3 regions of the Glutamicibacter sp. genome follow, and region 2 is predicted to be linked to each of the others. Evidence: riboswitches for the same ligand, from Rfam matches in the RefSeq annotation. Region 2 holds a riboswitch; each other region holds the start of a gene.
The links. Region 2 has a riboswitch for S-adenosylmethionine ahead of ACRDT3_RS15980 (ABC transporter ATP-binding protein). Riboswitches for the same ligand answer to the same signal wherever they lie in the genome.
Positions count from the first base shown of each region.

Region 1: it holds a riboswitch for S-adenosylmethionine, as region 2 does, so the genes downstream of both, ACRDT3_RS11020 (hypothetical protein) here and ACRDT3_RS15980 (ABC transporter ATP-binding protein) in region 2, are expected to answer to the same signal.
Region 3: it holds a riboswitch for S-adenosylmethionine, as region 2 does, so the genes downstream of both, ACRDT3_RS14210 (methionine ABC transporter ATP-binding protein) here and ACRDT3_RS15980 (ABC transporter ATP-binding protein) in region 2, are expected to answer to the same signal.

Region 1 is NZ_JBOGEG010000016.1:54,493-57,867, reverse strand. It holds gene ACRDT3_RS11030 (LOG family protein) at 1-658, shown strand, start outside; gene ACRDT3_RS11025 (VIT1/CCC1 transporter family protein) at 722-1,825, opposite strand; gene ACRDT3_RS11020 (hypothetical protein) at 1,881-2,147, opposite strand; SAM riboswitch class IV at 2,164-2,277, opposite strand; gene ACRDT3_RS11015 (DinB family protein) at 2,345-2,932, opposite strand; gene ACRDT3_RS11010 (helix-turn-helix domain-containing protein) at 3,069-3,375, shown strand, end outside.
Region 2 is NZ_JBOGEG010000035.1:33,518-36,892, reverse strand. It holds gene ACRDT3_RS15985 (acyl-CoA dehydrogenase family protein) at 1-768, opposite strand, end outside; SAM riboswitch class I at 784-875, opposite strand; SAM riboswitch class I at 1,143-1,245, shown strand; gene ACRDT3_RS15980 (ABC transporter ATP-binding protein) at 1,251-2,072, shown strand; gene ACRDT3_RS15975 (aliphatic sulfonate ABC transporter substrate-binding protein) at 2,157-3,179, shown strand; gene ACRDT3_RS15970 (ABC transporter permease) at 3,186-3,375, shown strand, end outside.
Region 3 is NZ_JBOGEG010000026.1:50,820-54,194, forward strand. It holds gene ACRDT3_RS14200 (MetQ/NlpA family ABC transporter substrate-binding protein) at 1-197, opposite strand, end outside; gene ACRDT3_RS14205 (methionine ABC transporter permease) at 241-957, opposite strand; gene ACRDT3_RS14210 (methionine ABC transporter ATP-binding protein) at 974-1,780, opposite strand; SAM riboswitch class I at 1,864-1,953, opposite strand; gene ACRDT3_RS14215 (NAD(P)H-binding protein) at 2,236-3,099, shown strand; gene ggt (gamma-glutamyltransferase) at 3,315-3,375, shown strand, end outside.

The sequences.
Region 1 (3,375 bases), on a different contig from region 2:
CCGGGGCACTGCGCAGTATGCGCAAGCATTGGAGCTGGGGCGCATGATTACCCGGGCGGGCTACGCGGTGGCCACCGGTGGAGGTCCTGGCGCGATGGAAGCCGCCAATGCCGGTGCGTGGATGGCCGACTACGGGCAAGGAGATGTTGCTACGGCATTGCAGATGCTGGCTGAAGCGCCGGATGCGATTCATCAGCGCACCGGCTGGGCGAGAACTGCGCTGATGGTGAAGGAGCGTTTCCCCAGCCAGCGGCAGTCCTTAGGCGTGCCAACCTGGTTCTACGGTCACGAGCCGCCGAATCTGTTTGCCACCCAGATTGCCAAGTTCTTTACCAATTCCATTCGTGAAGCGATTTTGCTGGAACAGTCCAACGGCGGGCTGATAGTTCTGCCCGGGGCCGCTGGCACGGTGCAGGAAATCTTCCAGGATGCCTGTGAAAACTACTACGCCACCGGTGCCCGCGTGGTGCCGATGGTGCTGGTTGGCAAGGACTATTGGACCAGGGATCTGCCTGCTTGGCCGCTGCTTCAGGCCTTGGCCAAGGAACGTGTCATGGAGCAGAAGATTGCTCTGGTGGAAACCGCCGAAGAAGCGATGGCGTTCATCCAGTCCATGGAAACCCTGCGCCGGCGTACTCGGCGGCCGGAGGACAGCTAGATCACGGCATGGAAAATGCCGGTACAGTCAAAGCTGTACCGGCATTCGGTTCGTACCGGCCGACTAGCTGATGCTGACGTCGAAGATCAGGCCCAAGCAGTAGGTTATGGCCGCTGCGCCCCAGCCGATGGCTAGCTGGCGCAGGCCGCGTTTGAGTGGGGAGGCCCCGGAGAGCAGGCCCACGATCCCGCCGGTGATCATCAGGGCCAAGCCCACCAGGACTACCGAGACGATGATCGCGGTCATGCCGGACAGGCCAAGGACATATGGCAGGATCGGCACCACAGCGCCGGAAGCGAAGAGGATGAACGAGGTGGCCGCCGCGCCGGTGGCCGACCCCAGTTCCTGGTGCTCCTTCTCAAGTTCTTCGCCGCGGCCTTCGGGGTTCAACGAGAAGTCGGGGTTGCAATCGCAGGTGAACAGGCCCATGCGTTCTGCGGCCCGGTGCTCGGCATCTTCATCGCTCATGCCGCGGGCCTTATAGATCAGCAGCAGCTCGTTGGCGTCCAGATCAAGGTTCGGGGCCGCGGTCAGCGTGACCTGGGTTGGACGTGAAGCGGTCAGCAGCTCGCGCTGGGAACGCACCGAAACATATTCGCCAGCTGCCATTGACAGTGCACCGGCCAGCAATCCGGCAACACCGGAGAACAGCACGAAAGTCGCTGAAACACCGGTCGCGCCGATACCCATGATCAGCGCCAGATTGGAAACCAGCCCGTCGTTGGCGCCGAAGACCGCAGCACGGAAGTTGCCCGAAAGGCGCGCCCGGCCTGCTGTAGCTAGTGCGCGCACGACTTCTTCGTGGACCTGTTCGTCGGCCGCCATCTGCGCGGTGGCGTCCTTGTCGTCGCGGTAGGGCGAACTGCTCTCGGAGCGCTGGGTCATAGCCAGGACGAAGACCGAACCGAAATGCAATGCCAGGAAACGCAGCATCGTGCGCCGCAGCGACGGGCGGACTTCCTTGACATGTTCGCCGAGCAGGACGCGCCAGTGGGATTCGTGGCGCGCTTCCGCCTCTGCCAGGCCCAGCAGGATTTGCCGTTCCTGCCCGCTTTTCTTTTCCGCCAGGGCCCGGTAGATGGAGCCTTCGGCGACTTCATCAGCGAGATACTTGCGCCATCGCTGGATCTGCGCTTTGGTAGGTTCGGTTGCTGAGTGCTGTGACATCGCGAAGATGACTCTCCTGGAACGTGGAGTTTCCCAATGAAACCCGTGGATCGGATCAACTACCCAGTTTAGTCAGGGCTCCTGCACTTGGGAATTTGGCAAGACTAAAAGCAAATCGCTTGCCCGCAGGATCTCCGGCTACCGGCACCACCAGCAGCAATTCAGAAGTGGCCGGATCGAAGGTCGGACGGCGGGCACAACGAGCAATGAGCCGTTCAAGCCTGAGTGGATCTGCAACGTAGCGGGTGCGCCAGCGGCCTTCGGCCTTGAACTGCACCTGGCCGGTCTGGCGGTCGATGACGGGCAGAATCGGATATGCCATGGGAGGTCAACTCTCTTGCGAGCTCTTGCCCGTGCACCTGTTGATGCGCGGACCGCTTCCTCATCCGAACCACCCATGAACTTGGGGTTGGTGCGCGGCCAGTCGGAGCTTGGCGCCGCGTCTCGTGAAGCAACATTTCCGATGGTACCGCCGCCGGTCGGGCCCGGTGAAGTCCCAATGCGTAATATGACTGCGGGTCAGCTGCCCGGGGCAAAGGCATTGGCCAGTTGCTGCAGCTTCTCGCGTTGTTCGGCCCATTGCCCAGCGGTGTAGTCGGGCAGCAAATCCAGTTGCGCGGTCCAGCCAGCGCGGCCATCGAGCTGCTCGCGAATAATATCCAAATGCCCTGCATGCCTGGAGGTCTCGGCGAGCGCATGGATGAGCAGGTGATCCAAGGTGGTATTCCCGGCTGGCCCCCACCACGGCACCTCCACGGGGCAGTCCAGGGGCAGGGTGCTGATGGCCGCATCCGCGAAGGCGATGGCTTTCCGATAGAGGCCGATCAGCTGTTGGGCACGCATGTCTGCTGGCGGAAGGAAATCCGCGTCGGGATCATGCGGTGCTATGAACTCGCGAACGTAGCGGTCATCGGCCTTGCGCTTGAGGCAGGTGCCGAAATATTCGTATTCATTGATCGCCAGATGGTGCAGTACACCCAGAATATGGGTGCCAGTAGGGGTGAGCGGGGTGCGGGCCAGGTGCTCGGCGAGGCCTTCTGCCTTGAAGATCGCATTCTCGCGTGCGTCGTTCAGGTACCCGCAGAGCTTGTCCTTGGTGCTGTCCATGGACAGAGTCTAGTGACCGTGGTGGGTCCGCGGTAGGGGCGCCGTGTGTTTACCATTGGTAAACTTGCCCCGCAGGCCTTGAAGCCAAAGTGGTTGCAGTTGTTGCTGCTGCAAAAAACGTCGATGGAGCCAAACGATGAAAACCTTGCCAGTTGAACCAACCGGTGCTGCGATCAACATCGGCGCGAGGCTGCGCGGGGTGCGCCAGACCCAGCGTATGACCATTGACCAGGTCGCCGAGCTATCTGGACTGACCAAAGGTTTCCTCTCACGTGTCGAGCGCGACCTGACCAGCCCTTCGGTTTCGACCCTTTTGCGGTTGTGCGAAGTGCTGGGCATGGAGGTCGGTACCCTCTTCGAGGTTCCAGAAACGAAACTGGTCCGACTGGAGCAGGCTCCCCGTGTCTCCCTGGGTGGTGACGGCATCACGGAGCAGTTGGTCA
Region 2 (3,375 bases):
CACCGGGACCTGGTGGAATTCGGTGGTACCGGTTCCGGTGAGCCCTTGGCCGAATCCATCCCAGTCGTCGAGGATCTTGACGCCGCTGCGCTGGGTGGAGACCACAGCGATCTGGCGGCCGGCGAGCTCCGGGTGGGCCACTGCAACGGTGGTCCAGTCGGCGAAAATGGTGCCGGTGCAGTAGTACTTTTCGCCGTCGATCACCCAGCGTCCATCCAAGACGCTGGCCTTGGTGTTCAAGGTGCCCAGGGCGTTGCCGCCGCGTTCGGTGTAGGCGTTGCCGATAATCTGCCCGGCAGCGATGCGAGCGACCCACTTCTTGCGCAGTTCTTCGTCATCCAGCGCCAAGACGTTCTCAACGAATGCGATATGCGCGCGCCACAGCTGGCCTACGTGGGAGTCCGCCTCGGAAAGCTCGATGAGCAAGCGGAAGACATCCACCAGCCGTGCACCATAGCCCCCGTCGGCAACGGAAAGGCGCAGCGCGCCGAAACGCTCGCGATTCAGCAGGCCTACCTGCTCGAATGGAAGCACGCGGTTAAGGTCGCGGTCCTTGGCGGTCGCGGCGATCTGCGCAAAAACGGGGCGGAAGATTTCGGCCAGCCGGTCGTACTGCTCGTCCGCGCTTGGTCCGGGGGTGATTTTCAGCAATTGCCTAGTCGGCAGCTGTTCTTCAAACTTGTCCAGGTCCAGCGCGGTGACCTGCGAAGGGTCACTGAGCTGATTGAAGTCCAGCCCGAGGGCATTGTGCGATTCACCAATAGGCATCAGGGTTCTCAATTCTTTCCATCGGTCCTGGCGGTAGCACCGTCCCGCTCTTCGGGTGGTTGCTGCGGCGTCGTGGAGCCAGATCTCTCAGCCGCTCTGGATGGGTCGTGATTCATTTGTAACGGTAATATTCCGGTGTTTCCAAGCCACGAAGTCACATTTCGCCTCAGAACCCGAAGGGCCCATCCTCAAATTTCACAGCCTACCCCCCGTCCTGCCGAAGATGAGTTGCAAAGTTTTGCCTAATGTCGACCAAACCGACCTTCAATAAAATAAATAACGAAATTTCTGGGCAATGTGACGTAGTTGTCGAAGATTTTTTCATATTACGCGAGATTTGCGTTCAAATCGTTCGACTCGTTGTAATAGATGAGTAACCATCCCGAGCGGCCGAGAGATCTGGCTCTTTGACGCCGCAGCAACCACCTTCGGAGCTCTTGCTCCGCAGGCCGGTGCTACCGCCAGGACCGATGGAGATGAACATGGCTCTTACCATTGCAGCGCCCGAGGCAGCTTCAGCCGCCTCAGCTTCAAGTGCCCTGGACGTGCAGTTCAGCAACGTGTCCCGGACCTTCACCACCAAGAAGGAAAGCCGCACCGTCCTAGCCGATATCAACCTGCGAATTCCAGCGGGCCAAGTTGTGGCAATTCTTGGAGCCAGCGGCTGCGGAAAATCCACGCTGCTGCGTTCAGTCTCGGGCTTGGACCACCCCTCTACCGGTGCCATCCGCACCGGCGCCAGCGAGGTCAACGGCATCAACGAGCTATGCGCCGTTGCTTTCCAGGAGCCCCGGCTGCTGCCATGGCGTTCGGTTCGCCAGAACATTTCACTGGGCCTGGCGCCGGGAACCGATAAGCGCTCCGGTGACGCGCTGATCGATGAATTGATCGAACTGACCGGGCTAAGCCATGCAGCCAGCCTGCGCCCGCGCGAGATCTCCGGAGGCATGGCCCAGCGTGTTTCGCTGGCTCGCGCACTGGCCCGCCGCCCGGGTGTATTGCTTCTCGATGAGCCCTTCGGCGCGCTCGATGCCCTGACCCGCTTGAAGATGCAGGACCTGCTGCTCTCGATTCACGCATCGTTCCCCACCACGGTACTCATGGTGACCCATGATGTGGACGAGGCCTTGACCTTGGCTGACCGCGTGATCGTTCTGGGACGAAGCGCTGAGAACGGCGCAGCGGGCGTCATCGAAGATCTGGCCATTCCCGCTGGGCATCCACGCCGGCATACCGACGAGAAGTTCGTTGCAGATCGCCAGCACCTGCTGCGCCTGCTCGGCGTCGACCCGACCAACCATTGATCTAGGGAACGCCTTGGGTCCTCAGTGATCCATTGCCTTTGCCCAATTACCCATCCGCTTGCACGCACAATTCTAGGATCTTCCATGCTCTTGCACCGCTTCACCCGCCGCACTGCACTGTCCACCGCCGCCTTGCTCGTTGGCGCGGTTGCCCTGACCGGCTGCGCTGGCGAAAACGCTACGGCCGCCTCCGGTGATCAGACCCTGTCGATCGACTTTGCCACGTACAACCCGCTGAGCCTGGTGCTCAAGGAAAAGGGATGGCTGGATGCGGCCGCCAAGGAACAGGGCGTTGATGTCGAGTGGATCCAGTCCGCAGGTTCCAACAAGGCCAATGAGGCTCTTCGCGCAGGAGCGATCGATGTCGGATCCACAGCTGGCTCCGCAGCGCTGCTGAACCGTTCGAACGATGCACCGATCAAGACCGTCGCCCTGTACTCGCAGCCGGAATGGGCCGCCCTGGTAGTGGACAAGGGTTCGAAGATCGAGTCCGTTGAAGATCTGGCTGGCAAAACCGTGGCCGCCACCAAGGGCACCGATCCATACTTCTTCCTGCTCCAGGCTCTGGACTCCGCGGGTCTGAGCGAAGATGACATCAAGCTGCAGAACCTCCAGCATGCCGATGGCCGCACCGCACTGGTCAACGGTTCGGTCGATGCCTGGAGCGGCCTGGATCCAATCATGGCCGCCGCCGAAGAAGACGGCGCCAAGCTGGTTTACCGGAACTTGGACTTCAACACCTACGGTGCACTGAACGCTCGCGAAGACTTCATCGAGCAGAGCCCCGAACTGGCCCAGCTCGTGGTCGATGCCTATGAGAAGGCTCGCGGCTGGGCGGCTGAAAATCCTGGGGAAACCGCAGAAATCCTGGCCGACGTTGCGGGGCTCGAACCAGAAGTTGCCAAGACCGTGATCGAGGAACGTTCCAATCTGGATGTTCCGGCAGTTCCCGATGCCAAATTCACTGGCGTGCTTGGCAAGATTGCCCCCACCCTGGTAGCCAGCGGCGATGTCTCCAAGCAGGAATCCGTTGATGAAGCACTGGCAACCCTCGTCGATGACCAGTTTGCCCTCAAGGCCGATGCAACGAAGATTTCCGGAGAGTAGCCAGCCATGGGCTTCACGAACTTGGCTTATACCCGCGAAAATCCAACGCCTGCCAAGCGCAAGGCCGGCATCGCCGCAACGATCCTGCGGGCACCCAAATGGCTGCTGTCGCTAATCTTGCCGCTGGCCACCCTGGCGGTGTGGCAATTCGTCACGGTTACCGGAATCGTTGCTCCGTGGACACTGCCGACTCCGG
Region 3 (3,375 bases), on a different contig from region 2:
GTCCAGCCCTTTTCGGCCAGCAGTTTCTGGGCGATTTTGGTTGGTTCCTGGGATGGGGCCGATTCGGTGACAATAACCTTGATGGTCTTGTCACCCGTGCCGGCTGCCTGTCCACCTGCCAGGCCGCAAGAAGACAGTGCGAGGATCGCGGCGGAGCCGGCGGCGAGAGTCAAGAAGGTGCGGCGAGAGAATGCCATGGTGTTGTCCTTTGCTGAAATGCGAGTTGAGCGGGTTCTGTGTTTAGCGCTTGTCGGCGGCGCGCGATAGCCGAGTTCCGAAGAATTGAACTGCATGCACCAGCAGGATCATCAGGACGATGGCCAGCAGCATGACTCCGGTTTCATAGCGGTAGTAGCCGTAGCGGATGGCGAAGTCGCCGATGCCGCCTCCGCCGACCAGGCCGGCCATGGCCGAATACGAGATGAAGCTGACGGTCATGATGGTGATGGAAGACAGCAGTGCGGGCTTGGCTTCGGTCAACAGCACTTCGCGGATGATCTGCCCCCGGGTGGCGCCCATGGCCTGCGCTGCTTCGACAACGCCATTGCCAAGCTGGCTGATGTTCTGCTCCACAAAGCGGGCGAAATAGGGGATCGCATTGATGGTCAGCGGCACGATAACCGCCGCGGTGCCGATGGTGGTTCCCACAACAAATCGGGTGAACGGGATGATGGCGATCAGCAGTATGAGGAATGGGAAGGAACGGATCGTATTGACCAGCCCGTCAACGATTCGGTGCAGTCGCGGACGTGGGCGCAAACCGTTGGGAGACATTGAGTACAGCCAAATACCCAGCGGGGTTCCCAGGAGAATCGCGATCGGGATGGAGACCAGCAGCATCGCAAAGGTCTGCGCCATGGCCACCCAGATTTCCGGGGCAAGTTCGATGATGCGGTCAAGGTTGAAAGCTGCTGCGCTGCCGTTGCTCGTGGCTAGCACTACTGTCGTGAAGTTCATTGGTAATCCAGGTTCTCTATACGCGGGCTACGGTGGCAGCGAGGGCTTGGGCCTGCTTGGGCTGGCGGGTCAGCGTGATTTCGTCACTGATCAGGTAGCGGCCGATTGGCGTCGTCGGTTCAAAGCTTGGTTCTTGCAGCGAGCTCAAGGCGAACTCTTCGACTACCGCTCCGTCTTCCATGACCGAAACCTTGTCGGCAATGGCTTTAATGACGTTCATCTCGTGGGTGACGATGACGGTGGTGATGCCAAGGCTGGCGTTGATGTCGCTGAGGTACTGCAGCACCGAGGTTGTCGTTCTTGGATCCACGGCACTGGTTGGCTCATCGCACAGCAGGACCTTGGGTTCGGTGACCAGCGCGCGGGCAATGGCGATGCGCTGTTTCTGGCCGCCCGAAAGCTGTCCAGGATAGGCGGTGGCCTTGTCAGCGAGGTCTACAATGGACAGCGCTTCCAGCGCGCGTTCACGGCGTTGCTTTTTCGGAACACCGGCGAACTTCAGATTCAGCTCGACATTCTGTTGCGCGGTGCGATTGTTAAGCAGGTTGAAGTGCTGGAAAATCATCCCGATTTCGTGGCGCTGCTTTCGCAGGTCTCCTTCACTGAGCCCGGTCAGCTCGACGCCGTCCACGATGACCTGGCCCGACGTGGGACGCTGCAGCAAATTGATATTGCGCAACAGCGTTGATTTGCCGGCACCGGAAAATCCGATAATTCCGTGGATGGTTCCGGCCTGGATTTCCAGTGAGACATCCTTGACGGCTGTGAATTGATCTTTGCTCTTGCCAAAAGCGGTCGTTACGTTTTCAAGACGAATCATCATCGCTCCCTTGGTGCGTGGTTGTGCGGAGCGTACCTCGCGAGAATCATCTGTGATCCACAGATTTTCCGTCGCGAAGTGAAAGTACTCCATCGGTCCTGGCTGTAGCACCGCTCCCTTTCGGGTGGTTGCTGCGACGTCGTTGAGCCAGATCTCTCAGTCGCTCTGGATGGTGTGTGTTCGGTTGTACGAGCCGAACAATTCAAGTCTGTAGTCCATGCCCGCAGGCCGGCAAGCGTTACTTCAATCGGCGTCATCAAGTCATAGTCCGGCCGGTTCCACATGGAAATCGCGCAACAATCCACGTAGCAATCTGACATATTTCGCTACTTTTCCCTTCTATGACGGAACCTTTGGAGTTCTGCCCCCGCTCGCTGACTTTCCCCAGCAATCATGGGTGGGGAATTCGGCGATGCCTTCGATGGTTGTAGTGGATTGCAGACCAACGAGAGGACCTCATGAAGATCGCAATTACCGGTGCCACCGGACAGCTTGGAAATCTAGTCATCGACGCATTGCTGGCTCGTGGGGCGAATGCCGCTGACCTGGTCGCCATTGGCCGCTCCGAGCAGAAGCTGGAACCGCTGGCGGGCAAAGGCTTGGAAACCCGCGTTGCCGATTACAACGCCCAGCCAACTCTGGTGTCCGCACTCGAAGGCGTAGACAAGCTGCTGCTGATCTCGGCCAGCAAAGTAGGCCAGCGCGTCGCCCAGCACGAGAACGTCATCAACGCAGCCAAGCACATGGATGTCTCGCTGATCGCCTACACCTCCATTGCCAACGCCCTGACCGGCGGCATGAAGCTCGCCGACGAGCACATCGCCACCGAGCGCCTGCTTGCCGGATCCGGCATCGACTACGTGCTGTTGCGCAATGGGTGGTACATCGAGAACTACACCGACCAGCTGATGGGCTACCTCAACAGCGGCATGGTGCTCGGTGCAGCGGGCGAGGGCAAAATCAGCGCTGCCGCCCGTGCCGATTATGCGGAGGCCGCTGCGGCCGTGCTGCTTTCCGATGAGGACCAGAACGGCAATATCTACGAGCTGGGCAGCGACAAGCCATTCACCCTCGCCCAGCTTGCTGGCGCTGTTGGCGCCGCCGCCGGCCAGGACATCGCCTACCAGGAGATGGATCCCGAACAGCTGGAAAAGATCTACGCTGATGCTGGCGTCCCCGGACCATTCGCGCACATCCTCGTCGATACCGACATGCGCATTCGAGAAGGAGCGCTGGAGGTGAACTCCGGGGAGCTGGCCAAGCTGATCGGCCGCACCCCAGCCTCCTTGGGCAAAGTCATCAAGGACAACCTGAACAAGTAGCCCATTCGGAATCGGGTTCCAGCGGGCAGGCATTCGCGGCGATCAAGGCCGTGGTGCCTGCCCGCTGCTTTAAAGCGTCATAACCAAGAATATTCGCGCGACCAGGGCGAAATTGCCGCGCAAACCCATAGTGCCGCGTGTCACAACCGTGCGGCGAGTTCCCGCTCCCGTAAATTTGCGCATACTTCATCCCCACCTCCAGAGGAGATCAAAGTATGTCACGAGCACGTTTAAGGTCAGTTGCCTGCGCGGCCGCCCTTGCCTTGGGCCTGGGAG